2 regions of the Veillonella sp. ICM51a genome follow, and region 1 is predicted to be linked to the other one. Evidence: riboswitches for the same ligand, from Rfam matches in the RefSeq annotation. Region 1 holds a riboswitch; the other holds the start of a gene.

What was found. Region 1 has a riboswitch for cobalamin ahead of nikB (nickel ABC transporter permease). Riboswitches for the same ligand answer to the same signal wherever they lie in the genome.
Region 2: another riboswitch for cobalamin. It lies ahead of HMPREF1504_RS08380 (methylmalonyl-CoA mutase family protein); the one in region 1 lies ahead of nikB (nickel ABC transporter permease).

What each region holds. Positions count from the first base shown of each region.
Region 1 is NZ_JAPX01000030.1:106,114-123,625, reverse strand. Features, by position in the region: gene nikC (nickel transporter permease) at 44-865, opposite strand; gene nikB (nickel ABC transporter permease) at 865-1,803, opposite strand; cobalamin riboswitch at 1,962-2,149, opposite strand; gene potE (putrescine-ornithine antiporter) at 2,450-3,781, opposite strand; gene argH (argininosuccinate lyase) at 4,230-5,657, opposite strand; gene HMPREF1504_RS05395 (argininosuccinate synthase) at 5,657-6,868, opposite strand; gene HMPREF1504_RS05390 (transglycosylase domain-containing protein) at 7,129-7,929, opposite strand; gene HMPREF1504_RS05385 (metal-sensing transcriptional repressor) at 8,132-8,410, shown strand; gene HMPREF1504_RS05380 (HPr family phosphocarrier protein) at 8,456-8,716, opposite strand; gene ptsP (phosphoenolpyruvate--protein phosphotransferase) at 8,831-10,558, opposite strand; gene dapF (diaminopimelate epimerase) at 10,764-11,597, shown strand; gene HMPREF1504_RS05365 (Na+/H+ antiporter NhaC family protein) at 11,656-12,993, shown strand; gene pfkB (1-phosphofructokinase) at 13,029-13,937, shown strand; gene HMPREF1504_RS05355 (fructose-specific PTS transporter subunit EIIC) at 13,978-15,957, shown strand; gene HMPREF1504_RS05350 (hypothetical protein) at 16,084-16,662, opposite strand; gene HMPREF1504_RS05345 (hypothetical protein) at 16,671-17,255, opposite strand.
Region 2 is NZ_JAPX01000047.1:2,031-15,405, reverse strand. Features, by position in the region: gene HMPREF1504_RS08390 (DUF3829 domain-containing protein) at 204-1,103, shown strand; gene rarD (EamA family transporter RarD) at 1,205-2,101, opposite strand; cobalamin riboswitch at 2,304-2,480, shown strand; gene HMPREF1504_RS08380 (methylmalonyl-CoA mutase family protein) at 2,762-4,924, shown strand; gene scpA (methylmalonyl-CoA mutase) at 4,929-7,118, shown strand; gene meaB (methylmalonyl Co-A mutase-associated GTPase MeaB) at 7,111-8,355, shown strand; gene HMPREF1504_RS08365 (DUF3829 domain-containing protein) at 8,536-9,426, shown strand; gene HMPREF1504_RS08360 (MotA/TolQ/ExbB proton channel family protein) at 9,746-10,351, shown strand; gene HMPREF1504_RS08355 (biopolymer transporter ExbD) at 10,348-10,752, shown strand; gene HMPREF1504_RS08350 (hypothetical protein) at 10,814-11,569, shown strand; gene HMPREF1504_RS08345 (hypothetical protein) at 11,721-12,128, opposite strand; gene purB (adenylosuccinate lyase) at 12,363-13,375, shown strand, end outside.

The DNA of each region.
Region 1 (17,512 bases):
TTATTATGCCGCAAAGGCCTAATAAAGATTCCAAAAACTAAGATTAACCTTGATTCTTAGGATCCACTACATCGCGTAAAGAATCAGACCAAAGATTGAAAACAGCTACTACGATTAAAATAGACATACCAGGGAATGCCATGAGCCAAGGACTTGTTTGCAAGTATTGACGACCTTCATTTAGCATAAGCCCCCATTCTGGTGTAGGTGGTTGCGCACCAAATCCAAGGAAGGATAAACCTGCTACCTCAATCATAATAGCCCCAATATCAAGAGCACCTGTAGTTACAACGAGTGGCAAAATATTAGGAATAATATGACGACGTAAAATCGTCCATGTAGAGGCCCCCATCATAACGGCAGCCGTTACATATTCTTCACCGCGTACTTTCAACGTCATAGAACGCACAAGTCGCGCATATTTAGCCCATCCTACAACCGATAATGCTAAGATGGTATTTACAATACTACCACCTAAGATACCGGCGATGGCAATGGCGAGCACTACCCCTGGGAAAGATAACATGATATCCGCCAAGCGCATAAGAACCATTTCAACCTTGCCACCAAAGTAACCTGCTACGGCACCGATGACTGTACCAATGCTCACCATAATCACTACGATGGATACACCCATGAACAAGGATAATTGAGTACCATAAATGATACGAGACAATACGTCACGGCCCAATTTGTCGGTACCAAACCAATGCTGAGCACTAGGTGCTTGTAATGCCTTGGACATATCCGATGTGAAAGCATCGCCCGGAGCAAGCCATGGTGCAAAGATAGCAATGAATACGATGACGAGCATCAATGCAGTGTAGAAAGAGAACAATTTATGTTTCTGAATAAATTCTTTCATTATGCTCTCTCCCTTTTCAATCTAGGGTCCAATAGAACATAGGATGCATCAACTAAAGCATTGATACACATGTATGCAATAGCAACCCATAACACAAAACCTTCAATCAATGGATAGTCACGCATGGTGATGGCATAGATTGCCATATTCCCGAGGCCAGGCCAGGAGAATACCATTTCAACTACCGCTACACCACCTAATAACCAACCAATAAGAACACCTAAAATGGTGATTAATGGCAATACGGCATTAGGCAAAATATGACCGAATAAAATTTTCATTTCGCTCACGCCACGAGCACGGGCACCGATAACGTAATCCTTTTGCATCTCTTCAAGGATAACGAGTCGAACCTGACGCATGTATTTAGAGCCTACAACAACCGCTAATGTAACAGCCGGTAAAATAACACCTGTCGCCGTTATACGAGATGAAGCGATTGGAACTAAACCGAGCTTTAAGCCAAAGATGTAAATTAATACAAGGCCTAACCAGAATGTCGGCATAGATACGCCTATGAAGGAAAGGCTTCTCAGCACATAGTCTATCCATTTATTCCGATTATACGCACTCAGTATACCTGCCGGTAAGGCATAGAGAATCGTAAATACCAATGCGGTTCCTGCCAATGCAAGCGTACCAGGTAATGCTTCTAACATGCGATCTACTACCGGTTTTTTAGCAGAGTAACTCATTCCTAAGTCACCTTGTGCTGCATTGACTACCCAGTTTGCATACTGTACGATAAACGGCTTATCCAAGCCTAATTGTGCTCGAGTTTCATCAATCGTTTCTTGAGACACGATGGTATCCGCCGTTTCCAGTAGCATCGTAACTGGGTCCCCTGGAGCTAAATAGGTGAGACAAAATGTCAAAAATGTGATGCCAAACAAGGTGACAATAAACTGTCCTAGTTGTTTGGCAAAGCGTTTGCCCATAGGCACCTCCTATACCCTTTTCAAATAAAAACACATAATAGTGAATAAACATAGAAAGTAAACATATAATATGATGCTGTATAATAAGATCTATGAAATAACCATAAAAAAAGATTAGCCTACCTGACTAACCTAAATTAAAACACCGTGTTCTAGCACAATGTTCCTCAAGATTGAGCAGGCTTTCTGACTTTTGATTCATCACAATATTTCTGCCTTCCCAGTTTCCCAGTGACCCTAATACGAAATATCGCTCCTCATTACAGCTATTTTCATAGTATAGGATTTACACCCATTTTCCTCTTTTACGCTCGGTAAAACCGACACTCAGTTTATTCACTTTTATTAATTATAAATATACTATATTTATAATTCTCCAGCAATACATATACCCCCTACTGTATATTTGTCAATCAATCATATTTATTCATAAAAGCAATATTCATTATCATTTACATGCATTAATTCGTATATTGTGCCCCATTTTTTGAAATAAATACTTTATTTACTTTTCTTTTCTGTATATAAACGTATATATTTACATTTGTATTTTAATTTAATTTACATATAAAACATTTTGCTATACATATAACCAAAAGAGGCTATCACCGAAGTGACAGCCTCTATAAGACGAGAAAGTATTCAATTAATCGATACTTTGTTGGAATCGTTGTGCACGATACGCTAACCAACCTTTGCGTATCATATAAATGCAAATGCCAATAGTTACTGCAACAGCACTACCGAGCATGGCATCAACACCGCACGCATATACTGCGTATGAGCAGTATAAAACACCTGCAACAGCAACGAAATAGAAACGATCAATACGACGTTTTTCCAATCCAGACATGTGCATCATAGTTGGTACTGCAAGAATGCAGAGAATATAAGGCACTACATTAGTTACAACCGCAAGGTTTACCAATGTCTCGAATTGATCGCGTAAAGAATCATTAGCTGTGAACAATGTAAGAATTGTTTCAATCGCTAATAAGATAAATACGCCACGCACAGGTGCATCCTTGCTGTTTACACGAGCAAACACCTTAGGGAAATAACCTGCCTCTGCTGCATTCTTGAATACGCGAGACAATGTAAATTGCCAGCAAAGTAAAGCACCACAGCAAGAGATAATCATGAGCGCCATGATAACATTTGCAATTGTGTCATTAAACATGTATGCAAATGTGAGACCAAATGGTGCATTGGAATTAAGTAATTCTGTGTTAGGCACGATACCGGCCATAACGTTTGTAGACAAGATGTAAATCACCGCCACTGCTAATGTACCTGCAAATGTTGCAATTGGCACGTTTTTCTTTGGATTTTCTACAGCATCTGCATTTGCTGCTGCAGATTCAAACCCTAGGAATCCCCACAATGTTAAAGCAATAGATTGTTTAATTGCTTCAAAGAACGGCAAGTCGTTTGGATTCCATGCCGCTAAATACGTATCTGGGCTAAACCAGAACCAACCAATTGTACCGATTAGAAGAACCGGCACAACACAACCCCAAATCGTAATATTGCTGAGCTGACCTGTAAAGCGATTTCCTCTAAAATTCAAAATCGCTGCAAACCATAACAAGACAATCGTTACTTGACTTGTTTGCGTTGCATTTAGATCAACACCAAAGAATTCTGAGCCATAGCCAACTGCGGAAACTGCAATCGCTATATTAGCAATGATGAGAGATATGCTATAAGCATAACTCGCCATAAAATGTCCAGTCTTACCGAAGCGGTGTTCTGCATAACCGCCCATGCCTCCTTTAATTTGAGAGAACATACCCGCTTGAGCAAAAATATACGCTAGCAAAAGCGCACCCACAGCCGTCACGAGCCAAGATAACACTGAAATAGTACCAACTTGAGCCAAATTGGTTGGTAACATAATGATCCCAGCTCCTAGCATATTGGCTGCTACCATTGTGGTTAGCTGGAATACAGACATTTTTTTAGCGGTGGTTTTCATGTATCAATCCCCTTTCGTAAGGTGAATTTTTTCTCGTCCATAATTCACGTAACTATATTAAAACCGCTAAGTACATTCAGTTCCTGCTGTAATGGGCGGGAATGTGAAGGTACCGTTTTTATTTGTTTTTCGAATTAATAATAACACCATAGGTGGTAAATTAAAAGTATTTTATTAGTGGACAAAGCATATTACACGAATTGAATAAAAATATAGTAATTATATATTATTTTTGATTAGAAACGGTATGATGAATGTAAGAGTATCATTTTATTTTAGTTTAATCAATTAAATGTGTGAAAAATCACTATCTATTCAGATTATAGTATTGTTCCACAAGACCATTATCCGCTACGAGTCCACCCAATATAGACAAAAATTGACCCCACCTAAAGGTGGAGCCAATTTTATAAACTAAGAAAGCATCTATGATTCTAATAAAAAGGATTTACTCTTGTACAGAGTTTACGATAGATTTCCAGCTATCGATTTGTGCTTCTTCGTTAGCAATAATTTGCTTCCCATTATTACGTTGTCTTTTCACACATTCTGGAGCCGTACCAGAATAGTTGTTACGACCTGCTACACAAGCTTCAATGGAAATAGCATCTAGAATGTCCGCATCAAAATATGGAGAAATTGCTTTGAAATCCTCAACGGATAAGTCAAGCAATACACAACCTTTTTCGATACAATGATGTACAGCATTGCCTACAATTTCGTGCGCTTCACGGAATGGAACGCCTTTTTTCGCAAGGTAATCGGCCATATCTGTAGCATTAGAGAAGTCATCATCAAGGACAGCTTTCATATGCGCCCCATTGACCTTCATACCGCGAATCATCGCCGCATTAATGGACAATGCAAAGTGTACTGTATCGATAGCATCAAAAATACCCTCTTTATCCTCTTGCATATCCTTATTATAGGTAAGAGGCAATCCTTTCAAGGTTGTCAAAAGACCCAACAAATGACCATAGGTACGACCTGTTTTACCACGAACAAGTTCACATACGTCAGGATTTTTCTTTTGTGGCATAATGCTAGAGCCTGTGCAATGCGCATCATCGAGTTCAATGAAGTTAAACTCATTGGTAGACCACAAAATCAATTCTTCGCTAAGACGGCTCAAGTGCATCATCACAAGAGATGCAAAAGACAAGAATTCAACTACATAGTCACGGTCGGATACGGCATCCATACTATTTTCGTAAATACGAGAGAAGCCGAGTAGCTTTTGCGTATAGGTTTGATCAATACCGTATGTAGAACCAGCTAAGGCCCCTGCACCAAGTGGCATGATGTCTGCGTGTTTGAAGACCATCAACAAACGGTCAAAGTCGCGTTCTAGCATAGAGAAGTATGCCATCATATGATGACCGAACAATACAGGTTGTGCCCGTTGTAAATGCGTATAGCCAGGCATGATAACATCGCTGTATTTTTCAGCCGTTTCGATGAGGGCTTTTTGCATATCTACGATGAGCTCGCCCATTTCTACTACGGCTTTACGCACGTACATGTGTAAATCAACTGCGCATTGGTCATTACGGCTACGGCCTGTATGTAAACGACCACCTGCTTCACCAATATCATCGGTTAGGCGCTTTTCAATATTCATATGAATATCTTCAAGAGCCACGGAGAATGGGAACTCACCTTTATCGATTTGGCCTTTTATCTTTGTTAAGCCCTCAACAATAGCGTCCCGATCTGCGTCGGAGATAATATTTTGTTTTGCCAGCATTGTAGCATGTGCTTTACTGCCTGCAATATCTTCGGCGTACATCCGCGCATCAAAAGCGATAGAGGATGTAAAATCCTCTACCGCTTTATCTGTGCCTTTTGTGAAACGCCCGCCCCACAATTTAGCCATTATTTACCTGCCTTTTCTTTCATTAATGCATTAATTTTAAGAGGTAAACCGAACAAGTTGATGAAACCAGCCGCATCAGCTTGGTTGTATACATCATCTTCTTCGAATGTTACGAAATCTTCGCTGTACAAGGAGTATGGAGAAGTTGCACCAGCAGAAATAATGTTGCCTTTGTACAATTTAAGTTTTACTTCACCAGTTACAGTTTTTTGAGTTTCATCAACGAATGCTTGCAAAGCGTTCATCAATGGTGCGAACCACATGCCATCGTATACAAGTTCAGCGTATTTGTTAGCAATAAGTTCTTTGTAGTGGTATGTAGCTCTGTCAAGGCAAAGGTATTCAAGTTCTCTGTGAGCATACATGATGATGGATCCACCTGGGTTTTCATAAACGCCACGGGATTTCATGCCTACTAATCTATTTTCAACGATATCTACAACGCCTACGCCATAGTGTGCACCGATTTCGTTGAGTTTTTCTAACAATTGTAATGGAGTACCTTCTTGGCCATCTACTGCTACAGGTACGCCATCTTTGAAGGATACAGTTACATAACCAGCTTCATCTGGAGCTTGTTCAGGCGTATGTGTTACCAAGTACACATCATCTTTAGGCGCATTTGCTGGATTTTCAAGATCGCCGCCTTCATGGGACAAATGCCATACGTTTTGGTCCATGGAATATGGATGGGATTTCGTAGCTACAACTGGAATATCATGTTTAGCTGCATATTCCATGCAGTCTGTTCTGGATTTCAAATCCCATTCTCTCCAAGGAGCGATGATTTTCATATTAGGAGCCAATGCTTTGATAGCAAGTTCAAAACGAACTTGGTCATTACCTTTACCAGTCGCACCGTGAGCGATAGCATCAGCGCCTTCTTTTTTAGCAATATCTACAAGGATTTTACCGATTAAAGGTCTAGCGAAGGATGTACCTAATAAATACTTGCCTTCATAAACAGCACCAGCTTTCACTGTTGGCCATACATAATCTTTTACGAAGTCTTCTTTAGCATCAACGATGTACGCTTTAGATGCGCCGGATTTGATTGCTTTTTTCTCAACTGCATCATAATCCTCAGGTTGGCCCAAGTCTACGCACACTGCGATAACTTCAGCGCCATAATTTTCTTTTAACCAAGGAATGATAACGGATGTGTCTAAACCACCAGAATATGCGAGTACTACTTTATTTGCTTTACCCATGATAACACCTCATAAACTAAATTATACTAGGTATGATTCATACCATTTATTATTATACTACGAATTCATTATGAATTCTTCATGTCTTATCGACTACAGGTGTTAGTATATCACTGCATATTTATAAATGCAAGCAGAAATTTTATTCAATTATATAATATATTTCGTTTACGAATAATATATGTAAATAAAAACAATCATGATGCGAGTATGTATAGCACCATGATTGTTTTCTATGTAGTGTCATATTAATGAATATATTATTCTATACCAAGTTCTTGCTTATATGCATAGTCCGCCTCCGCTTGAGATATCATACCTTGATCTACCATTTGAGCGAGAACTAATTTTTGCCGAGCTTTAGCACCTTTATAATTTTCATAAGGATCCAAATAGGTTGGTGCATTGGGCAATGCCGCTAACATTGCACATTGACCTAAGGTCAATCGACTAGGGCTGGTACCAAAATACCCTTCGGCAGCCTCTTTTATACCATAATAATTATGACCATAATAGACCGTATTCAAATACATAGTTAAAATTTCATCTTTACTATAGTAATGCTCCATCTCTACCGCTAGAATAGCTTCCTCCGCTTTACGGGACATCGTCCGTTTAGACGATAGAAATAGATTTTTTACCAATTGTTGTGTGATAGTACTACCACCCTCAACAGTTTCACCAGCAACGCTGTTAACATAAAAAGCGCGTGTTACACCGAGCACATCGATAGCACCATGCTTGTAATAGCGTTTATCTTCAATGGCCACTAGAGCTCGTTTCGCATTGTCTGGAATGTTTTCAGATTTCACCCATTTATCCCTTGGCACACGTTGATGAAGCGCGGCTTCAACCTTTTCTCGGAAGGTAAAAATACGATGCATGCGTTCCCACCGACTTAATGTATCTTCATTTTCTTCAATTGTCTGTTCTACAGTTGTATGAGCCTTACTAACGCGATTTGTTCCTTGATAGCTTTGATATGTATCATACACATATATAGCCCCTAGTACTATGCAAATGATAAGAACTAATCGGCGCACCATTCGAAATATAAACATAGATTCACCTATATCTACCTTACAGCAGACTTCTAAGTATATAAACTTTCACTAATAACATCCCTATAATACAACTATCATATATTGATTGTATTGTATCATAAGTTATCTATTTTTAGCATACTTGTATGTATTGTATTTGTTAACCATATTGTCGTATAATAGATAAGATGATGAAGCATGCCCAAATTGGAGGAGTATTATGAAACAGTGTATGGATTCAGACAATCTACATCGTCGATTGCGTAAAATTTTAGGTCAAGTACAAGCTATTGATCGAATGATTGAAGAAGACATTCCTTGTGAAGATGTACTAGCCCAAATCAATGCAGCCAAATCCGCGTTGCATAAGGTTGGCCAAGTGGTCCTCGAAGGACATATCAACCATTGTGTACGCGATGGTATACAACATGGTGATGTAGATAAAACAATTAATGACTTTACAGTTGCTGTAGAGCGCTTTGCCAATATGGGAAAATAAAAAGAGGCAATATCCTAATGATCAGGGTATTGCCTCTTTTGCGTATTAGTCGTGGTTCGTTGTTAAGAACTCGCTAAGTGCTGCTAATGCATCATCTTCATCAGCACCATCAGCAGTTAATACTACGGATGTGCCTTTTGTTGCACCCAATGTTAATACAGTCAAAATGGATTTAGCATCTGCGGTTTTACCATTTGCTGCGATTGTCAATTTGGACGCAAATTTTGCAGCCAATTGTGTAAATGCAGTCGCTGGACGAGCATGTAAACCAGATTCGTTTGTGATTTCTACTGTTACTTCTTTCATGAGTTACCTCTTTCTACGGAGCGCACAAAAACGCCTAATATCTTTGCTATTAATATAGGTATTGTATCAGTTTACCCCTATCAAATTCAAGTTTGTTTTTATGAAAGCTATGGTCTATGCCAAACCTTTTTCAGCGAGTAATGATTTTGCATAGGCTGTGATTTCTTCAGCTGTATCCATAGTCAATGCTTTTTGAGCAAATGCTTCACATTCTGCTTTTGTAACAGAGCGTAAAATATTTTTAATCAATGGAATGGATGATGCAGTCATAGAGAATTCATCAAGTCCTAATCCCAATAAAATCATAGTTGCAACTGGATCACCAGCTAACTCACCACACATACCTGTAAATTTACCTTGTTCGTGACTCGCATCAATTACGTGTTTGATAAGGCGTAATACAGCGGGATGCAATGGTTGATATAAATTGCCGATGGCCTCATTCATACGGTCAACCGCCAATGTGTATTGGCAAAGGTCATTGGTACCGATACTAAAGAAATCTACATATTTAGCCAAAATCGGAGAAATAACGGCTGCCGCTGGCACCTCAATCATAATACCTACTTTGATATCTGTATTGAAAGCTACCCCTTCAGCCATTAATTCTTCCTTGCATTCGTCGAGCATAGCGTTTGCCGCTTTAACCTCTTCTACGGATGCAATCATAGGATACATGATGTGAATGTCGCCAAACGCACTGGCCCGAAGGAGTGCACGTAATTGGACCTTAAAAATATCCGGACGGTTCAAGGAAATACGAATGGCACGATACCCGAGGAATGGATTCATTTCTTCAGGTAAGTCTAGGCATTTTAATTCCTTATCACCACCGATATCCATAGTACGGATGATGACAGGTTGGCCCTTCATACTCTCTGCTACTTGTTTATATTGTTCAAACTGTACATCTTCTGTAGGTAGTTCATCATTTTCCATGTAAAGGAATTCGGTGCGATATAGGCCAATACCTTGAGCGCCCATGGTCAACGCATGGTCCGCATCTTTGGATTTACCAATATTACCGAATAAATCAACATGATGTCCGTCCTTTGTAACGGCTTCTAAATTAGCAGAGTCCTTTAAACGTTTCAACTCGTCTTGGAAATCTGCAGCTTCTTTTGTATAACGTTCCCACTCTTCATCGGATGGTTCCGTAATCACTTCACCATCAGTGCCAAGTACAACAGCACGCACATCGTCAGTAAAGCTTTCAATATCACCAACGCCCATAACGGCAGGAATTTCTAAGGTACGCGCCATGATAGCTGCATGAGATGTCGGACCACCAGCAGCTGTTACGATACCTTTTACAACATTTTTATCTAGTGAAGCCGTATCAGATGGAGCCAAATCGTGAGCCACGATAATAACCTCACCGGAAATATGAGATAAACCACGAGGGTTCATGCCAAGCATGTTACGCATCAAACGATCGCCAATATCTTTAATATCCGCACCACGTTCACGCATATATGGATCATCCATGCCGATGAAAATAGCCGCAAAGGTTTCTATCGTTTGCGCCGTAGCAGCTACGACGTTCATCTTTGAATTTTCTACAAGGGACTTGATACCATCAGACAAGGATGGGTCTTGTGCGATTTGCATATGAGCTTCAAAAATAGCAGCCTCATCTGCCCCCATATCAACCAATGCTTTTTGACGAATCGTATCTAATTGTTTAAGGGTTGCAGCCATAGCGCTAGCAAATTTGCCAATTTCACCCTCTACTTGGTCATCAGTCACCTCATAATCAGGTATTACGATTTCTTCTTGTATATATTTGTACACATTGCCAACAGCAACGCCTCGAGATCCAGAAATCCCTTGAATTCGCATGTGTGTTCCTCTTTCTATATCCGATAAACTACATTACATTATATTTTAACATTTTTACATTGAACAATAAAGAGAGACCCTATCTGTGATATAATGTTATATTATATATAGTTAACCGTAGACTTTCACGAGTATCATAGTGAAAGTCTACTCTATTGTAAGGAATAGTCGCATTTATCTAGTGTGACATCGAATAGGAGTATGTATGAAATTAACAAAAATGCATGGCCTCGGCAACGATTTTATCCTCTTTTCTGACTCACAAGGGGCCAATAAAGATTATACAGATCTCGCCATCCGCCTCTGCGACCGTCGTACAGGTATCGGCGCCGATGGTCTTGTAATCGTTGTACCATCTAATACATGCGATGTACGCATGCGCATCATCAACTCAGACGGCAGCGAAGCAGAAATGTGTGGTAATGGCATTCGTTGCTTTGCAAAATATGCCTATGAACACGGTGAAATTACAAAAGATACTTTCACCATCGAAACATTAGCAGGCGTTATGAAACCAACGTTAACCATTGAAAATGGCATTGTTACACAAGTGACAGTAGACATGGGCAAACCGTTCTTTAACAGCAAAGACATTCCTATGAATGTAACCATGGATAAGGTCATCGATGTGGACCTCGATGTAAATGGCGAAACAGTAACAGTAAGTTCCGTTCTTCTCGGTGTACCGCACACAGAGGTTTTTGTGGACGACATCACGAAAGCACCGGTTACAACACAAGGTCCAATTCTTGAAAAACACGATGCATTCCCATCCAATACAAACGTGAACTATGTCGAGGTCGTAAACGACCACCATATTAAGGTCCGCACTTGGGAACGCGGTGCTGGCGCCACGCTTGCTTGTGGTACAGGTTCCTGCGCATCTGCTGTTATGTCCCATAAAAAAGGTCTTACAGGACGCGAGGTCGATGTAGAATTATATCTTGGCACATTACACATCAGTTATTTGGAGGATGGCACGGTTCTTATGACGGGCCCTGCTGAGGAAGTATTCGAAACCGAACTTCCTATCGAATAATATGAAGTGGCTACAATTACTATTACAGGCATACCTAAAATATAAACAAGGGCGCACCATGATGCCAAATAATATGGGACTATTGATATCATTAATCGTTTCTATCATCATTATTCTCGCATCTGTCATGTTTAGTGTCCCCATCGGCTACGCATTAATCCTCGTATGGTTGTGCTTCGCTTACGCTCTATATCGACAAGGATATAATCCAAAAGACTTACTCCGCATGTCCTGGACCAGTGCCAAAACCTCAATCGTGGTTATGCAAATCTTTTTGCTCATCGGCTGGCTCATAGCCATGTGGCAAGCATCAGGGATTATTCCCATGATTATTGCGTCTAGTATTGAATTGATTAATCCAAATCTTTTCATAATCTGCGCATTTTTAATTACATCCTGCGTGAGTATGTTACTTGGTACATCGCTAGGAACAGTGGGCACCATCGGTATTGTACTAATTACAATTGCCAAAGCTGGTAATCTGCCTATTGATATTGTAGCAGGTGCCATTATGGCAGGCGCCTATTTAGGAGACAGAAACTCACCTCTATCCTCTAGCGCCTCTCTCGTAGCTGCTCTAACGCACACCAAAGTAAATAGCAATATACCAATCATGTTGAAAGATAGCTTACCTGCTCTCATCATCAGCTGTATATTGTATCTACTCTTATCCCTATGGTTTCCACTAGACTACACTAACAGTTATCTACCGGATACGATTCATTTCGTGTTTAATATCCATTGGACATTATGGATACCAGTTCTTATCATTATTGGTTTGTTACCAACAAAGCTATCTATACGTTGGCCTATTGGTATTAGTGCACTGGCGGCAACCATCCTCGCAGTTATCCATCAAAATTATACAGTAATGGATATGTTACAATTTACCGTATTGGGGTTCCATCTGCCGGATTATAATCCGCTATCGGATATTATCCACGGCGGAGGCCTACAAATGATGTGGATACCAACCCTATCTATATTCATGGCTTGTTCCATTTCCGGCATGCTTGAAGGCGTTGGTTTTTGGAATGATATTCGCAGCCTTTTACAACACGTATCAGGTCGCGCCAAACTCTTTGCGTCGAATGTACTAATTGCATTTATTACAGGTGCTCTAGGTTGTAGTCAAGCAATTGCAGTAATCATGACGCATTCAATTATGCGTACCACCTATGCAAAGGAACGCATTCATGATGAAGATGTCATGCTAGACTTTGAAAACAGCGGCATCCTTATTGCAGCCTTACAACCATGGAATATCGCGGCACTCGTACCTGTCATTATGATGGATGTCTCGCCTGCCGGTTACGTACCCTTTGCGTTCTTCTTATACTTAGTACCACTTATCTACTGGTATCGCTTACGACGCAAGGAACAACAAGTCCATTAATACATTCTATTTATACGAAATATAGAGGAAAACTTATGATTTATACGATTACTTTCAATCCTGCATTGGATTATATCGTTCGCTTAGACCACTTAACCACAGGTACAATCAATCGCACTGAACAAGAATATGTGCTGGGCGGTGGCAAGGGTATCAATGTATCCATCGTCCTCAATAACCTAGGCATGGATACAACGGCACTCGGTTTTATCGCTGGCTTTACAGGTGATGAAATTGTGCGTCAGCTCAATGAATTTGGCGTTCGTGAAAGCTTTATCCGTCTTAGAGAGGGTTTAACCCGCATCAATGTTAAAGTAAAAGCATCCGATGAAGAAACGGAAATCAATGGTCGTGGTCCTATCATAGCCGATGAGGAACTACAGGCCTTATACGCCCAACTTGATGCATTAACAGAGCAAGATACATTAATCTTAGCAGGCAGCATTCCGTCTAGCCTCCCAAGTGATATGTACGAAATCATTATGAAGCGCTTAGCTAATAAACATATTCATATCGTCGTAGACGCAACTAAGGATCTATTAACTCGTGTATTGCCATACAAACCATTTTTAATCAAACCAAACAATCACGAATTAAGCGAAATCTTCGGACGTACATTGTCTACAAAAGATGATTTAGTCACTGCAGCTAAAAAATTACAGTCCCAAGGTGCACAACATGTGCTCATCTCCATGGCTGGAGATGGTGCTATCTTGGTATCCGCTGATGGTACAGTCTATACAAGTCCTGCACCTAAAGGAACGCTTATTAACTCCGTTGGTGCCGGCGATTCTATGGTAGCTGGTTTCATGACTGGATACCTCAACACCCAAGATTTACAACAAGCCCTCTATTGGGGTATTGCTACAGGCTCTGCTTCAGCCTTTTCGGAGAATCTAGCCACCAAGGACGAGGTCCTCGCCTTGCTTAACACCATTCGTTAATTTTATTATTCATTATATATGTACAGTAAGGAGTACACACATGAAGATTACTGATTTATTAAAGCCCCAATCAATCCTGCTGAATGCATCACCAACTAACAAAGCGGATGCCATTTACACTCTAGGTGATTTAATGGATAAAGGCGGCAACCTATCTGACAAGGCAGAATACTTAGAAGCTGTCTTTGCCCGCGAAGAATCCGGTTCTACTGGCCTTGGCGACGGTATCGCCACACCACATGCTAAATCAGCAGGTGTAAAGGAAGCTGGCCTTGCTGCTATGGTCGTTCCTAACGGTGTTGATTTCGAGGCCCTCGATGGACAACCATCTCGCCTATTCTTCATGATTGCAGCACCAGAAGGCGCTGCAGACACTCATGTAGAGGTATTGAGCAAATTAGCCACTATGGTAATTGATCCGGACTTCAAAAACGCTCTCATCCAAGCTGCTACAGTAGACCGTTTTCTAGAACTTATCACCGCCAAAGAAGAAGGCAACTTTGATCCATCTGTAGAAGGCTATATCAAGACGGAAGATGAAAAAGCACCAAGCATTACCGATGCTATCGAAGCAAAAGCTACAGAGGCTATCGAAAAGGTAGTTCCTAAGGTATCTGTAGATAATCCACATTACGAAGTATTAGCTGTTACAGGCTGTCCTACTGGCATTGCTCATACATACATGGCTGCCGAATCCTTGGAACGTAAAGCTAAGGAAATGGGCATTTCTTTAAAGGTAGAAAAGAATGGTGCTTCTGGCATTAAGGATGCACTTACAGCAGAAGAAATCGAGCATGCTAAATGCATCATCGTCGCTTCTGACCGCCAAGTTGAAATGGCTCGATTTGATGGCAAGCCAATGATTCAAACTAAGGTGGCAAACGGCATTAATAAAGCAGAAGAATTATTGCGTGAAGCTATGTCTGGTACAGTACCGGTATACCATGCCTCTCAATCTGACAAAGATAGTGCTGAATCTGCTATCGATGCAAAAGATAGCTTTGGCCGACAAATCTACAAGCATTTGATGAATGGCGTATCTCACATGTTGCCATTTGTTATCGGCGGTGGTATTCTAATCGCTCTCGCATTCCTATTTGACACATTCGATCCAGCTAATGCCAAAAACTTTGGTTCTGGCACACCATTATCTGCATTCCTAATGAAAATCGGCGGTGCTTCCTTCGGATTTATGTTACCTGTTCTAGCTGGTTACATCGCTATGAGTATTGCAGACCGTCCAGGTCTTGTAGCGGGTTTCGTTGGTGGCTTGCTAGCAAGCCAAGGCGGTTCTGGTTTCCTCGGTGCCTTGATTGCAGGCTTTGCAGCAGGTTACTTAGTACTGTTAGTTAAGAAACTCGTATCCGGATTACCTCAAGCATTAGAAGGTACAAAACCAGTACTCTTCTACCCTGTACTGGGCGTATTGTTCATTGGTATCGCTATTACATTTATCATCAATCCACCAGTATCTGCTTTGAACGAATGGCTTATGAATTCCTTGCAAACAATGGGCACTACTAGCCGCGTATTATTAGGTCTTGTCTTCGGTGCTATGATGTCTGTTGATATGGGTGGTCCTGTCAACAAAGCAGCCTATGTTATCGGTACAGGCGCTCTAGCAACTGGTGAATATGGTATTATGGCCGCTGTTATGGCTGGTGGTATGGTTCCTCCATTGGCGATTGCCCTTTGTACAACATTCTTCCCTAGCCGCTTCACAGAAGCAGAACGTAAATCTGGTATTACAAATTACATCATGGGGCTTTCCTTCATCACAGAAGGTGCTATCCCATTTGCCGCAGCTGATCCTATCCGTGTATTGCCTTCTTGCATCATCGGTGCTGGTACAGCTGGTGCATTATCCATGTTCTTTGAATGTACATTACGTGCACCTCACGGTGGTATCTTCGTAGTACCAACAATCGGCAACCCACTTCTTTACCTTGCATCCATTGCAATCGGTTCCGTTGTGGCTTGCATTATCTTGGCTATCGTAAAACCAAAACTCAAAAAATAATATCACAGTTGATCTATTTAGTTTAATCATTATAAATGACTGACTAATAACTAATGTATGCAAAACACCCTATGTCACAACACTGACATAGGGTGTTTGTATTTATAACTTATATCTTCGATCCGCTCATCGGATTACATCATCATAAAATGTACCATATACCATTTTAAATACGCGATTAGCAACATGATAGCTTTCAAAATCAAAGTCCGTAGGTGTTAAGAATGTAACATTCTCATAGCCTTTAAGAGCTGGTTGTGTTGGTTTACTTTCACCATTGAGAGTGTAATCCTGTTGATTTAGTACCGTCCCTACAATACCAGATTCCATCATTTTTATATTCCATAGTTCATGTAAAGAAAAATCTGGCAGTCTTGTTTTTAGCTTTGATGCCTTGGCTACCATATTAGCAAGGGAAAGGTTTAAGTCATAGTCATAACGAACCTTATATTCCCTAATTAAATCAGATGAAGGCAATACAACATATATCTTAGCCTCTATATTTTTTGTATGCGCATCTGTAGAATTATTTCGGATAGTACTTAATTCAATATATTTACCATCTCCACCACCTGTATCACCTTTAGATATAATTCGTGCAAAACGACTAGTATCTTGCAACTCAGTATTGGACACAGCCTTCACAGAATTTAAAGAAGCACACAAAACACATACCAGCGCCACAAGAAATACAAAATGTTTCATAAGGCACCTCATTTCACTACAATATCGTCAAAATGCTGCTGATACGCTACAGTAAACATAGCGTCTGCTACAGCAAATAAGTCTTCATCAAACCGGCCACGATCTATAGGACGTAATTGATGCACTAAAGGAACTTTACTAGTAACCTCTGTACCGTCCCCATTATATCGTTTCACCTCTTGTAACTCGACTTGTATGCCTGATTCATCCTGTGCAGCCTTAATCACAGCATACATAGATGGTGATGGCTTTACAACATTCATAGCTTGTATTAAGGACCCTAATGAGTAATTCGTATCATAGGTAGTAGTTAATTCATATTCTGTAATAGATGTACTTCGAGGAGTTTCATAAACAGCATAAAAAGTACCTTTTAATTTATAGTGCGGTGCTGCGTATTCTAGAGACTCTACAGAATATGTATTTAAATAACTTATTAGCTTATTTTGTATAGAACCGCCTTCATAAGGATACGATTTTTGATACACATTTTTAAACTGCGATGAACTATTTAATTCATTAATTGAAATAGCTTGAATTTGCATGGTAAAAGCAGCCATCACCATACATGCTAATAAGAATTTTCTAAACATGTTCTCTCCTTTAAAAACAAAACTCGATTAAATTACCCAAAGCATACCATATTTTATTGAGAAATGTATACATAAGTCTAATATTCTCTCGACTTCAAATTGTCAGCATTAATACCTGTATTACCATCAATTATTATAGTAGTATTACCTTCTGCTACAGTTTTTTTCTTACCGCTATTTTTACAAATTTAGAAATAACTACATAACCAGTCTTAACCTTATTCCAAATTACTTGATATACTTTATCTTCTCAACAT
Region 2 (13,375 bases), on a different contig from region 1:
TAGGAGTTATTTCTTATTATCTGTAGTTTAACAGTATATAAATAAAAATAGGGGTGACCATTGGTCACCCCTGACTCTATTGGTCACTTGACAAGTAATGATAAATGAATTTTGCGTATTTATACTATTCTTATTATTTATAATAGGTATATAATTAGAATATATAAACTAAGCTGTATATTGATGAAAGGAGAGAATTCATCATGAAACCACTTGGCAAAAGGATGGCAATGGCTGTGTTGTGTGCACTAACGCTGACATTGCCTTTGTTTTTGAGCGGTTGTAGTATGTCAGAACTATGGCAAGGGACTGAGCAGAGCCGCAAGGAGATTGCACAGCGGTCGGAACAGAATCAGGTACAATTATTTAATCAATATGTGAAAGCCATAAGCCGATATAATCGCATGGCTGTTATGTTTGATTATGCGAATACACCGACGATTAATGATTTAAAAGCAGGTAAGCATTTAACTGTATTTAATACACCGAACTTTAAACAGTTACAAAAAGAATTAGAAGAAGCTAAGCAAGCCGGCATTCCTTATGATGAAATGAAGGAGCCCCTAGATAAGTTGCTTTCAAAATTGAATGAAATCACACCGGTAGCCGAAGAACTGGATGCATACTATAAATCTAAAGGATACACCACAGATAACTATGCTAAGGAACAGCAATTAGGTCCAAAATATGTACAGTTGTATGAGCAATTTGTGCCTATCTATGCAGATTTTGATAATCTGATGCATAAAATCAATCTCGATCGATTGCAACAACAGTTACAACAATTGCGCGATGCAGGTAAGAAAAACGCAGCCGCAGCACAAGAGGTTCATTTGAGACTTACCGCTGTTCTTGAAAAGTTAGATAGTGAAAAACAACCGGATGTGAATGCCATGAATCAAGAGTTACAAGCTATTGGCGATTTGTCTAATGGCATTACTAACTCTAACTATGACACTGTTAAGACCTCTGTAAACTCTACGATTGGTGCTATCCGCACTTATATGGGTTCGAAACAAGATAAGGACTATACTCGTATGATTGAGGCTTATAACCATTATATTTCTAATATGAATACGACCAATATGAATGAATTAGATTAATAAAATCTAAGTTTATATTACGTTAGACACGTGTAAAACGAACACATAAAAAGCTGTAGTAAATGAGAATTTCATTTGCTACAGCTTTTTTGTAATGTATTCTATTTTTTTATCTTAATACGTGTCGTCATTTGATTGGATAGGGTAAACAATACGAGTGCCACCCAGATGCAGCCGAAGGCTATGAGTTGGGCTGTACCAAAGCTTTCACCAAAGTAGAAGATGGCCAAGAAGAAGCCCATGGTAGGGGACAGGTATTGTAAAAAGCCGAGTATATTTAGTGGCAATAGGCGGGCACCGTATGAAAAGAGGATGAGCGGAATCGATGTGGTAAGGCCGGCACCGATGAGGAGGAGACCGGTCGGCGTTAGGTTTTCGATAAAGGTCCACGAGGTGGTGTCCATAGCCGTTAGATACCACAATGCCACCGGTGTGACGAGCCATGCTTCGAAGGCGATACTCGAAAATGGATGGATGGTGAGTCGTTTCTTAACGGCGCCGTAGAGGCTAAAGGATACGGCTAGGACGATAGAGACAATGGGTAATGTACCTAGTTGAACAGTCATGATAGCCACGCCCAAGATTACAATGGCGATACTTAGTTTTTGTGGCCACAGCAAGGATTCTTTGTAAATTAAAATACCGAGCAATACGTTGAGTAAGGGATTGATGTAATACCCCAAACTCGTGTCGAGTACGTGCTGATTTGTTACGGCCCAAATGTAGGTGAACCAGTTTATACTGATGAGCACAGCGGCCAGTAATAATAGACCAAACTGTGAGAGATGGGCACGTAGGTGTTGTATGTCGATGCGTAGTTGTTGACGGCCCGTGACGATGATGAGGACGAGCATCCAAAATCCTGACCATATGATGCGGTGCGATAATACGGAAAAGGATGATACTTGGTTTAAAAGCGCCCAATAGAGGGGCAGCAAGCCCCAAATTAAACAGCACAACAATGTGGTGCTGAGACCTTTTTTGTTTATTTCGTTCATAATACGACCTCCCACTAGTAGAATTATTATAACATGGTGGTAGTATAGCGGTAGCGAATTATAGAGGTAATTTCTCTAAATTGCACCTATGCATTTTTATCATTCTATATATGCGTTAGTTATAACTTGAAATTTGCTACTTATGATTAACTGTTATGTTCATTGACTTTGTGCATATTTTTACACTATATTGGACTTAGAACAACGAATATAGAGAATAGGTGTCGCAAGACTTAATAGAGAAATCGGTACAAGCCGATGCGGTCCCGCCACTGTAAGGACGAGCCTGCTTTCATACATGTCACTGGAGCAATCTGGGAAGGCGAAAGCAAGGTGTTGAGCCCGAGCCAGGAGAACTGCCTATTTGATAATCACCGTTATGTACCTACGAGCGATAGGAAGGGGATTGAGGTATGCTTTTTACAATAGTTTTAGTGTACCATTCAATATGTAACCTAACGTGTCACTCTCGGGTGGCACGTTTTTTTAATTGCCACGCTAGAGGGTCGTTCATATATGGCATAGGCTTAATAGTTTGACTGGAGATTCATCATCATGATGGACATATATTTGGCACCTATGGAACTCATATACGAAGCAACTCACTGGTACGGTGCGCTGTTCCCCTGTATGGTTTCAAGTTGAAAAGGAGGCACATATATGTCTGACAAAAAGACTTCAAAGGACGCTGAACGCGATTTACTGGCGCCTGTATCCTTTGATGAATTTGAGAAACCTACGTATGAACGATGGCAGGCTGAGGTTGAAAAGGCGTTAAAAGGTGGCGATTTCAATAAAAAAATGTTCACCAAAACCTATGAAGGTATTACGTTACAACCTATCTATACACCTGCATTGCATCAGGAAAAGATTCCAAAGGGCGTTTATCCTGGCGCTGGCGAGTTCCTACGTGGCACGAAAGCAAGCGGCTATATAAAAGATTCTTGGGGTGTATCTCAATATGTTGATGAATCCTTACCGAAGGATGCCAATCATGCAAGTTTATACGAAATTGTGAAAGGTGGCACTATTCACAACATTCGTCTTGATGAAGCAACACGCCATGACCAAGATGTGCAAGTAGGCGCATCTGTTGGTGTAGGTGGCACATCCTTGTATACGATGGCCGATTGCAGCCAATTAATTGAACGATTTAATCTTAAGGAAAATCCTTTATATATTGAAACTGGCGCATCTGCAGCGATTTTGCTCGGTATGTTGTCGGCTACTGTGAAAGCTTCTAAAAAGCAAACATCCGATTTGAAAGGTCTCGTTGGTGCAGATCCTATCGGCGTGTGGGCTAAAGACGGTGCATTGCATATGTCTTTAGATACTGCTTTTGATGAAATGGCACATACTGTTGTATGGGCCAAGGATCAAGCACCTGAGCTTAAAACCGTGCTTGTATCCGGTGATGTATACGCTAATGGCGGTGCCAACGATGTGCAAGAGGTTGCCTATGCATTGGCAACAGCTGTTTGCTACGTGCGGCAATTAGCACAACGCAACATCGATATTCATACCATTGCTAAGAGCATGATGTTTACATTCTCCTTGGGTGCAAACTTCTTCATGGAAATTGCTAAATTGCGTGCGTTGCGCGTGCTTTGGGCTCGCATTATGGAGGCCTTTGGTGCTGATGAAAGCGATCGTGCCGTTCATGTACACGGTAGAACATCGGCTTTTACAAAAACCGTATACGACCCATATGTAAACTTGTTGCGTAATACAACACAAGCATTCTCTGGTGTTGTAGGTGGTCTCAATAGCCTTGAAGTTTCTCCATTTGATCAACCAATTCGCAAATCCGATGAATTCTCTCGTCGTATTGCCCGTAACATTCAAGTTATGTTACAAACTGAATTCGAATTGCGTCAACCAGTTGACCCTGTAGGTGGTTCTTGGTATGTAGAAACATTGGCAGCTGAACTATGCGAAAAAATTTGGGATGAATTCCAAACTATCGAGTCTAAAGGTGGCATTATCGCTGCCTTGAAGGAAGGTTATCCTCAAGCGCAAGTTAAAACAATTCTTAATGAACGCTTTAAAAACCTTGCATTCCGTAAGGATGTAGCGGTTGGTAATAATATGTACGCTAATATGACGGAAGAATTGCTTGATCCAAAACCTGAAAATCAAGAAACATTGCGTCAAAAACGGGTAGCTCATCTCGAAGAATACTTGGCAACTGCAGATCCAGAAGCGGTTGTAAAAGCCCAATCTACACTCGAAGCAAGCACAACAGAACCAGGTGCATTGATTGGCCTTATCGAGCTCGGTGCATTGCAAAAAATGACAATGCGTCAAATCCGTAAGGCTTTGGATGCGGGCGATATTTCCTCCGAAACAATCGAACCTATTACGGCTCATCGTTGGACGGAACAATTTGAAGCTCTTCGTATGCGTACGGAAAATTATAAACAACGCACAAAAGATAATGTGAAGGTATTCTTGGCTAATATGGGCCCTATTCCTCAACATAAACCTCGTGCGGACTTCTCCACAGGCTTCTTTGAAGTAGCGGCATTCGAAGTAATCAAAAATGATGGCCATGAAACAACGGCTGATGCGGCTAAAGCGGCTCGTGAAAGTGGCGCCGATGTGGTAGTTATCTGTTCTACAGATGATACGTATCCTGAATTGGTTCCACCACTTGCGAAAGAATTGAAAGAAACTATGCCGAATGTAACGGTTATTTTGGCAGGGGCACCTTCTAAGGACCTAGAGCCTGTATATCGTGAAGCCGGTGTAGATGATTTCATCTCTGTTCGCGCAAACTGCTACGCTATTTTAAATACGTTACAAGATAAGAAAGGGATGTGAGCTCATGTTTAAAAATCCAGACTTCTCCTCTCTTGGCTTGGGATCTCAGTCTGCCACATCGCGCGATGCATGGCTTGCTGAACTTAAAAAAGAAACAGGAAAAAGCTTTGAAGACTTATATAACACGACAATGGAGCAAATCCAATTAAAACCTCTCTATACAGAGATGGATTATGAAGGGATGACACACCTTGACTATATGGCTGGTGTACCTCCATTCTTGCGTGGACCTTATTCCACAATGTACGTAACTCGTCCTTGGACAGTGCGTCAGTACGCTGGTTTCTCTACTGCGGAAGAATCCAATGCGTTTTATCGTCGTAACTTGGCAGCAGGCCAAAAAGGTTTGTCTATTGCCTTTGACCTTGCTACTCACCGTGGTTATGACTCCGACCATCCTCGCGTAGTGGGCGACGTTGGTAAAGCGGGCGTTGCAGTTGACTCTATCCTCGATATGGAAATTCTATTTTCCGGTATCCCTCTTGACCAAATGTCCGTATCCATGACAATGAACGGCGCCGTATTGCCTGTTATGGCGTTCTACATCCTAGCTGGTGAAGAACAAGGTGTTGATAAAAAGGTTATGGCCGGTACAATCCAAAATGATATCTTGAAAGAGTTCATGGTACGTAATACCTATATTTACCCTCCAGCTACGTCCATGCGCATCATCGGTGATATCTTTGCCTATACATCCCAGTACATGCCTAAATTCAACAGTATCTCTATTTCTGGCTACCATATGCAAGAAGCGGGCGCTACTGCAGATATCGAATTAGGTTACACATTGGCCGATGGTCTTGAATACATCCGTACCGGTGTAAATGCAGGCCTTCACGTAGATAAATTCGCTCCACGTTTGTCCTTCTTCTGGGCAATCGGTAAAAACTACTTTATGGAAGTGGCTAAAATGCGTGCGGCTCGTATGTTGTGGGCTAAGATTATTAAGAGCTTCGGTTCTGAAAATCCTAAATCTATGGCTCTTCGTACACATAGCCAAACATCTGGTTGGTCTCTTACAGAACAAGATCCGTTCAACAACGTGGCTCGTACATGTATGGAAGCGATGGGCGCCGCATTGGGCCATACGCAATCCCTACATACGAATGCGCTTGATGAAGCCATCGCGTTACCTACAGACTTCTCTGCACGTATTGCGCGTAATACACAACTTTACATCCAAGACGAAACTAAGGTATGTAAGGTTATCGACCCATGGGGTGGCTCCTACTATGTAGAAGCATTGACTGATGAATTGATCCGTCGTGCTTGGGGGCATATCCAAGAAATCGAATCCCTTGGCGGTATGGCGAAAGCGATTGACACAGGTCTTCCTAAGATGCGTATCGAAGAGGCTGCAGCTCGTCGCCAAGCTCGTATCGACTCTGGTCGTGAAGCGATTATCGGTATCAACAAATACCGTCTAGATAAAGAAGATCCATTGGATATCCTCGACGTAGATAATACGGCAGTACGGGAAGCGCAAATTCGTCGATTGGAACAATTGCGTGCTAACCGTGACGAAGATAAGGTTCAATCCTGTCTCGAAGCGATTACAAATGCTACCGAATCTGGTGAAGGCAACTTGCTTGCCCTTGCACTTGAAGCAGCTCGTGCTCGTGCATCTTTGGGCGAAATTTCCTTTGCTGTTGAAAAAGTTTGTGGCCGTCATAAAGCGGTTATCCGCTCTATTTCCGGTGTATACTCCAGCGAATATGAAGATGATGATGTAATCAAAGAAGTACGTCAAATGGCAGATGATTTCGAAGAACTCGAAGGTCGTCGCCCTCGTATTATGATTGCGAAGATGGGCCAAGACGGTCATGACCGCGGTGCCAAAGTTATCGCTACATCCTTCGCGGATATGGGCTTTGACGTGGATATCGGACCTTTGTTCCAAACTCCAGAGGAAACAGCACAAGATGCGGTGGATAATGACGTTCATATTGTTGGCTTCAGTTCTCTTGCAGCTGGTCACAAAACATTGTTACCTCAACTTGTAGAAGAACTCAAGAAACGTGGTCGTGGAGATATTTTGGTTGCCATCGGCGGCGTAATCCCTGCTCAGGACTATGAATTCCTACGCGAACATGGCGCAGTGGCTATCTTTGGCCCTGGTACAGTTTTGCCAGTAGCGGCGAAAAAATTACTAGAAACATTGACTAGCCACGTTCAAGACGAAGGCAATGACTGATAATAAACGGCCTACTCCGGATGAATTGCGTAATGCACAAAGCGTTGCTGGTGACAGTAAAGCTCCCGAATTAGGTGTAAAAAACGCAAATGCCGAGGGTAGTACGTATCGTCCGGACTGGGTGCCAGAAGATGCGAAGAAAGATGATACTTTTGCGTGTCACGTGATGAAAGGCGTCAAGGAAATGCACGACGGCCTCTTGTCTAGCTCCGCTCATCTGGCTCCGTCTGTACGTCCCGTACAGCGGCGAAAGAAGTTAACTGTCGCTGATTATGTACGCGGTATCGAGCAGGGGGACCGCGTTATACTTTCACGGGCTATCACATTAGTAGAAAGTAATAATAAGGAACACTTTAAATTAGCTCAACAAGTATTACAAGCTATATTGCCACGCACAGGTAAGGCGTTGCGCATCGGTATTACTGGTGTGCCTGGGGCCGGTAAAAGTACATTTATTGAAGCCTTTGGTAATATGCTCATTGAAGCTGGTTACAAGGTTGCCGTACTTGCTGTAGACCCTACAAGCCAAGTCACAAAAGGCAGTATTTTGGGCGATAAAACGCGGATGGAAACGTTGACGAAACATCCTGAAGCCTATATTCGTCCATCGCCGGCTGGTGGTACACTAGGCGGTGTAGCTCGTAAAAGTAGAGAAACGATGCTACTTTGCGAGGCTGCTGGATATGATATTATTCTTGTCGAAACCGTTGGGGTTGGGCAAAGTGAGGTTACCGTACGTTCTATGGTAGACTTCTTTATGCTCATCGTGCTTACTGGTGCAGGCGATGAATTGCAAGGCATTAAAAAAGGCGTTATGGAACTTGCCGATGCTATTGTAGTCAACAAGGCTGATGGGGATAACCTCAAGCGCGCTCTCATCGCTCGTAGCGATTACGATCGGATGCTACATTACATCCGTCCAGCTACGGAAAAATGGAAAACCCAAGCTTACACATGTTCAGCCGTTACGAAGGATGGTCTCGATGAATTGTGGGATGTAATCCAAGAATTTGCTGAACAAGGTAAAGAAAATGGCGTATTCTTAAAACGCCGTCAAGAACAATCCCTTCGTTGGGTACGCGATATGATTGACGAACACTTGCACAACCTATTCTTTAACAATGTAGTCATTCAAGGTCGTATGGGCGAAGTAGAAGCCGCAGTTTTAGATGGCGAAATGAGTGAATCACAAGCCGTCGAAGAATTAATAGGCGTCTTTGACAAGTCCTTAACATAATCTCTATACATACAGGCATAGTATCTATACTGCTATCGGTTTGTAATCGATAGGAAATGATAGGTACTATGCCTTTTTTTCATGAAATGCATAAGTATGACTTTTGTAAAAATCATATTTAGTATATAATTTAGTTATAGATGTATACTTTATGGGTTATTTTAAAAGGAGAGATTTATTTTGAATCCATTAGCAAAAAAACTGACAACAGCAGTATTGTGTGTAACTGCTCTTACCTCCCCATTATTCATGAGTGGCTGTAGTTTTTCTAAGATTGCCAATGGGGTGCAACAAGGCGCTCAAAAGGCATCGCAACAGGACATTAAAGTGTTCAATAACTATATCGAAGCGATTGGCGATTTTAATAGTTGGTCCGTACGCTTTGGATATGCTATCAATCCGTCCGTTCAAAAACTAAAAGAGGGGCAACATTTAACAAGCTTCATGGCACCACACTTTGATACCTTACAACAAAAGTTGCAAGCTGCTAAAGACGCTGGCGTACCATATGATGATATGAAGGAACCTTTAGACAACGTATTGGCTGTATTAAAGGATATTGTACCAGTAGCCAGTGAATTGGATACGTACTACCAAACTAATTCATATCAAGCAGATAATTATGCTAAGGAACAACAATTAGGACCTAAATACGTTCAATTATATGATCAATTCTATGCAGCATATAATCAGTTAGACGCAGTAGTTCACAAACACAACACAGAAAATCAACAAGAACAGTTGAAAGAACTTAAAGATTCTGGTAAGAAAAACGCAGCCGCTGTTCAAGAAGTTCATTTACGCTTAACGGCTTTATTAGATGGCTTTGAAGAAGGCAAACAAATCGATGTAAATGCAGCTAACCAAGAGTTACAAGGCATTATGGATGTAGCTGGCACCGTTACGAGTCCAGAATATAACACTGCTAAGTCTCAATTAAATACAACGATTGGTAGAGTTCGTACATTCTTAGGTGACCAATCAGCTGATCATTACAATGATATGATTGAATCTTACAATCGCTTCATTGGCAGCATGAATCGCTTGGATATTAATAAACTTGATAAATAATATCTAGCTATGTACGAATCGATTCTGTGCCATTTATGAAAGCCTGCGCTTCATAGCGTGCACAATATAAATAGTACATATAAAAAAATTCATACAAAGGTACATAAAATTGCACTAATAAGGGCTACATCAATTAGCATGTCTATTGATGTAGCCCTTTTTCTGTATTTTCTTATACTAGTTAAGATCTTTGTCAGATTGTATGCATCAACTAGTATATTTTTACTCATCTATCGTAAGCCTCATATGTTTTGATGTGTAAAAACGTGGTATAATTATTAGATAAGAGCCTAAAAGAGTGTGGGTTTTGGAGGTTAGTATGAGTAGCATTGCACATTTATTTGTAGCTGGTGGTTTCGTTATGTACCCACTCGTTATCTTTCTAGTTGTTACCCTAATGATTGGTATTGAGCGATTTTTTCTATACCGTAAATTCCGTAAGGACATGCGCCAATTCACGGCTGTTCTAAATAATCATCCAGGCTGGATTATGTTGCCAACCGTATTAGAACGAGATACACAAAATCTAGGTACTCTCTTTGCAAAGGCATTGCGCAGTGCAAAAAATTACAATGGTTTAGAAAACCGTTTACAAGACTTGGTAGGCTATACCGATGAACGCTTAAAACGTGGTCTTGGGTGGCTTAGCATGATCGTTACCATGGCGCCGTTGCTTGGCTTGCTCGGTACCGTTCTTGGCATGATCCGCGCTTTTGCCGTTGTAGGTGGTGACATTGGGGCTCCAACCATCATCACAGGTGGTGTATCCGAAGCCTTGGTAGCTACTGCTACAGGCCTTACGGTGGCCATCATTGCTCTTGCCTTTCACAGCTATTGTGCAGCAAAGGTGAATGATTTTATCGTAGCCTTAGAACATGAATGTGGCAGCATTCTCGATGCGTACAACGAGGAACATGACCTATGAGACGTCGTACATTAGGAGTGAAAAAAGAACCGACCATCATGATCATCCCTATGATTGATATCGTATTTTTTCTATTGGTATTCTTCATGGTCGGCACTTTATACATGAATACGGAGCAACAAATCCCGTTAAATTTACCATCCACATCGACTTCGACGGCTAAATCCATTGAACCGATTATTATTACTCTCACCACATCGCATAAACTCTATATCGATAACCGCGAAATTTCTGCGGATAATCTGTCCCAAGAGGTACAGGATATCGTGCGGACCACGCCACGACAGGCCTTTGTTATTCGCGCGTCTAAGGACGTGTATTATAACGAGGTCATCGCCCTTCTCGATATGCTGAAAGTAAACGGCGCTAAGTATATTAGTGTCGCTACGGATCGGAAGTGATTCTATGTTTGAATCGCATTATTTTCGACCGTTTTTGATATCCCTGTGCATCAGTATTCTCATGATAACGGGCATGGGGCTTTCACTAAAGGGCATGAGTGGCACTGGTGCAGGCCAAGAGGCAGCTGAGATTAGCTTTGATTTAGCCGATGCTGGTGAAAGCGAACAAGCCGAGGATCATCCGACGGTAACGCCGCCACCAGAGGAGGCAAAACCTCCTACAGATGCACCTGCGTCGGTAGCTCAGAAACAAGAAACGAAACCGCCTGTAAATACCGTAGAACCACAGAAAACTATAGATACAGAACAACCAGCATCGGCTACAAAACGTGAATGGGCTGTTCCAAAGGCCATAGAATCTGAGGCTACTGGAGGTGAGACAGGTGTTGTGACACATCAAAAACAGGAACAACAAAAGAAATTAGTAGGCAATGACGTATCGACGGATCCTAATGCAGAAGGTAATGGTCTCGATAATACAGATAAAGACCTATCGTTTTTTGCGGATGCACTCAATTTGCTGACGCCGGGTCAACGGGCATGGCTCGAACAATCGGATATTAATCCTACAGAATATTTGCGCCAAGTGAAAGAACAAGGCCAAGCATCATCTGTACGCGGCGAAGCCGTTGTGCGCGTTAACTTTGACGCTAGCGGCAATGTAATCGTCGGCGTTAATACCCCGCGTATCGTAGAGGACTCTGTTCCTCCTGATGTACGAGACGAAGCGATACGTATCATCAAGACGAGCGGTAGTATTGTTAACAAACGTGGACAAGTCGTGTCCTTAGCCATCCCTGTCGTACTAGGACAATAAAGAGGCATACCTCACATACATGGTTGTATGTAAGATATGCCTCTTTTTGTTATGCCTATGATTTGCTAGTTGAGTAATCTCTTGTTCGACTACATGCTATGTTATGAGTCTGTTGCTCAACTACGTGCTATTGTTTGCGTCCGTTGTTCAACTACTTACGTTTTAACGCCGTTTTCGTGCTGTTGAACACCGCATAGTAAATGATGACGCCACCGATGAATAATGTCACTTGCATTTGTGTTGTGTATTGGTCCACGCGCCATAATGCAAAGGCATAAAAGAACATAGTAATGAGCATAATTAAGAAAGCTAGGATGCGACGTACATTTGTATGAACCACATTGGATGTAGCGATGCGACCTTTATTGATGACTACATATATAAGAGATACTAAAATATCCACTGCGTATACGCCTAAAATCCAGTTGATAGGCATGTCGTTAAACACGAAGACGCCGAGGACGATAAAACTGATGAGAAAAAATAATTTCATCAACGTGCTTGCTGTTTGAGATTCCTTCGGTTGTTGTATCCGTTCTTTATGTTGTTTCTTTGCCATGATCTACTCCTATATGTGTATTATTAGTATGTTGATACGATATATCACTTATTTATACATTACTATTATAATAATAAATCACAAAACAATCTATACAAAATAAAATACCGAACATTAAGAAAATCTAATATATATATTATTCGGAAAATTGCGGAAGATTTATTGAACCAAGCTTTTACATATGGTACAATTATTATATAAAAAATCTAGCTTTCACCATGCAAAGGAGACATCATGATACCACGTTATACACGAGAAGAAATGGGCCATATTTGGAGCGAACGCAACGAGTTCGACACAATGTTATTGGTTGAAACATTGGCATCTGAAGCGCAAGCTGAGCTTGGCGTGATTCCGAAGGAAGCGGCAAAAATCATTCGGGAAAAGGGCAATTTTGATGTTGAAAGAATTCACGAAATCGAACGTGAAACAAATCATGACATCATTTCCTTTGTGACTGCTGTAGGCGAATATGTAGGCCCTGAAGCGGCTAAATACATTCATCTTGGCTTGACATCCACAGACGTTAAGGATACTGCACTTGGCTATATGATGAAACAATCTTGCGATATTTTGATTGAAGATTTGAAACAATTACACGCTGTATTGCGCCGTCGCGCTGCAGAATTCAAACATACGCCTATGATTGGTCGTACTCACGGTATTCACGGCGAACCTACTACATTCGGTTTAAAACTTTGCCTTTGGATGGCAGAGGTAGAACGCGATATCGAACGCATGGAACATGCTCGTAAAAGTGTTGCTGTTGGTAAATTGTCCGGTGCTGTTGGTACATACTCCAACATCGACCCATTCGTAGAACAATACGTATGTGAAAAACTAGGCCTTGAACCTGTTAAAATCGCGACCCAAGTCGTACAACGTGACCGTCACGCTGAACTATTGTCCACCATTGCTGTTGTAGGCGGTACATTGGATAAAATTGCTTTGGAAATCCGTCACTTGCAACGTACAGAAGTGCGCGAAGCTGAAGAATACTTTAGCCCTAAACAAAAAGGTTCCTCCGCGATGCCTCATAAACGTAATCCTATCACTTGTGAAAGAATTTGTGGTATGGCTCGTTTATTGCGTGGTTATGCACAATCTGCGTACGAAGACCAAGCTTTGTGGCATGAACGCGACATCTCCCATAGCTCTGTAGAACGCGTCATCTTACCAGATGCAACCATCGCGTTGAACTACATGCTTCACCTAACAATCCGTACCATCGATAAATTGTTGGTATA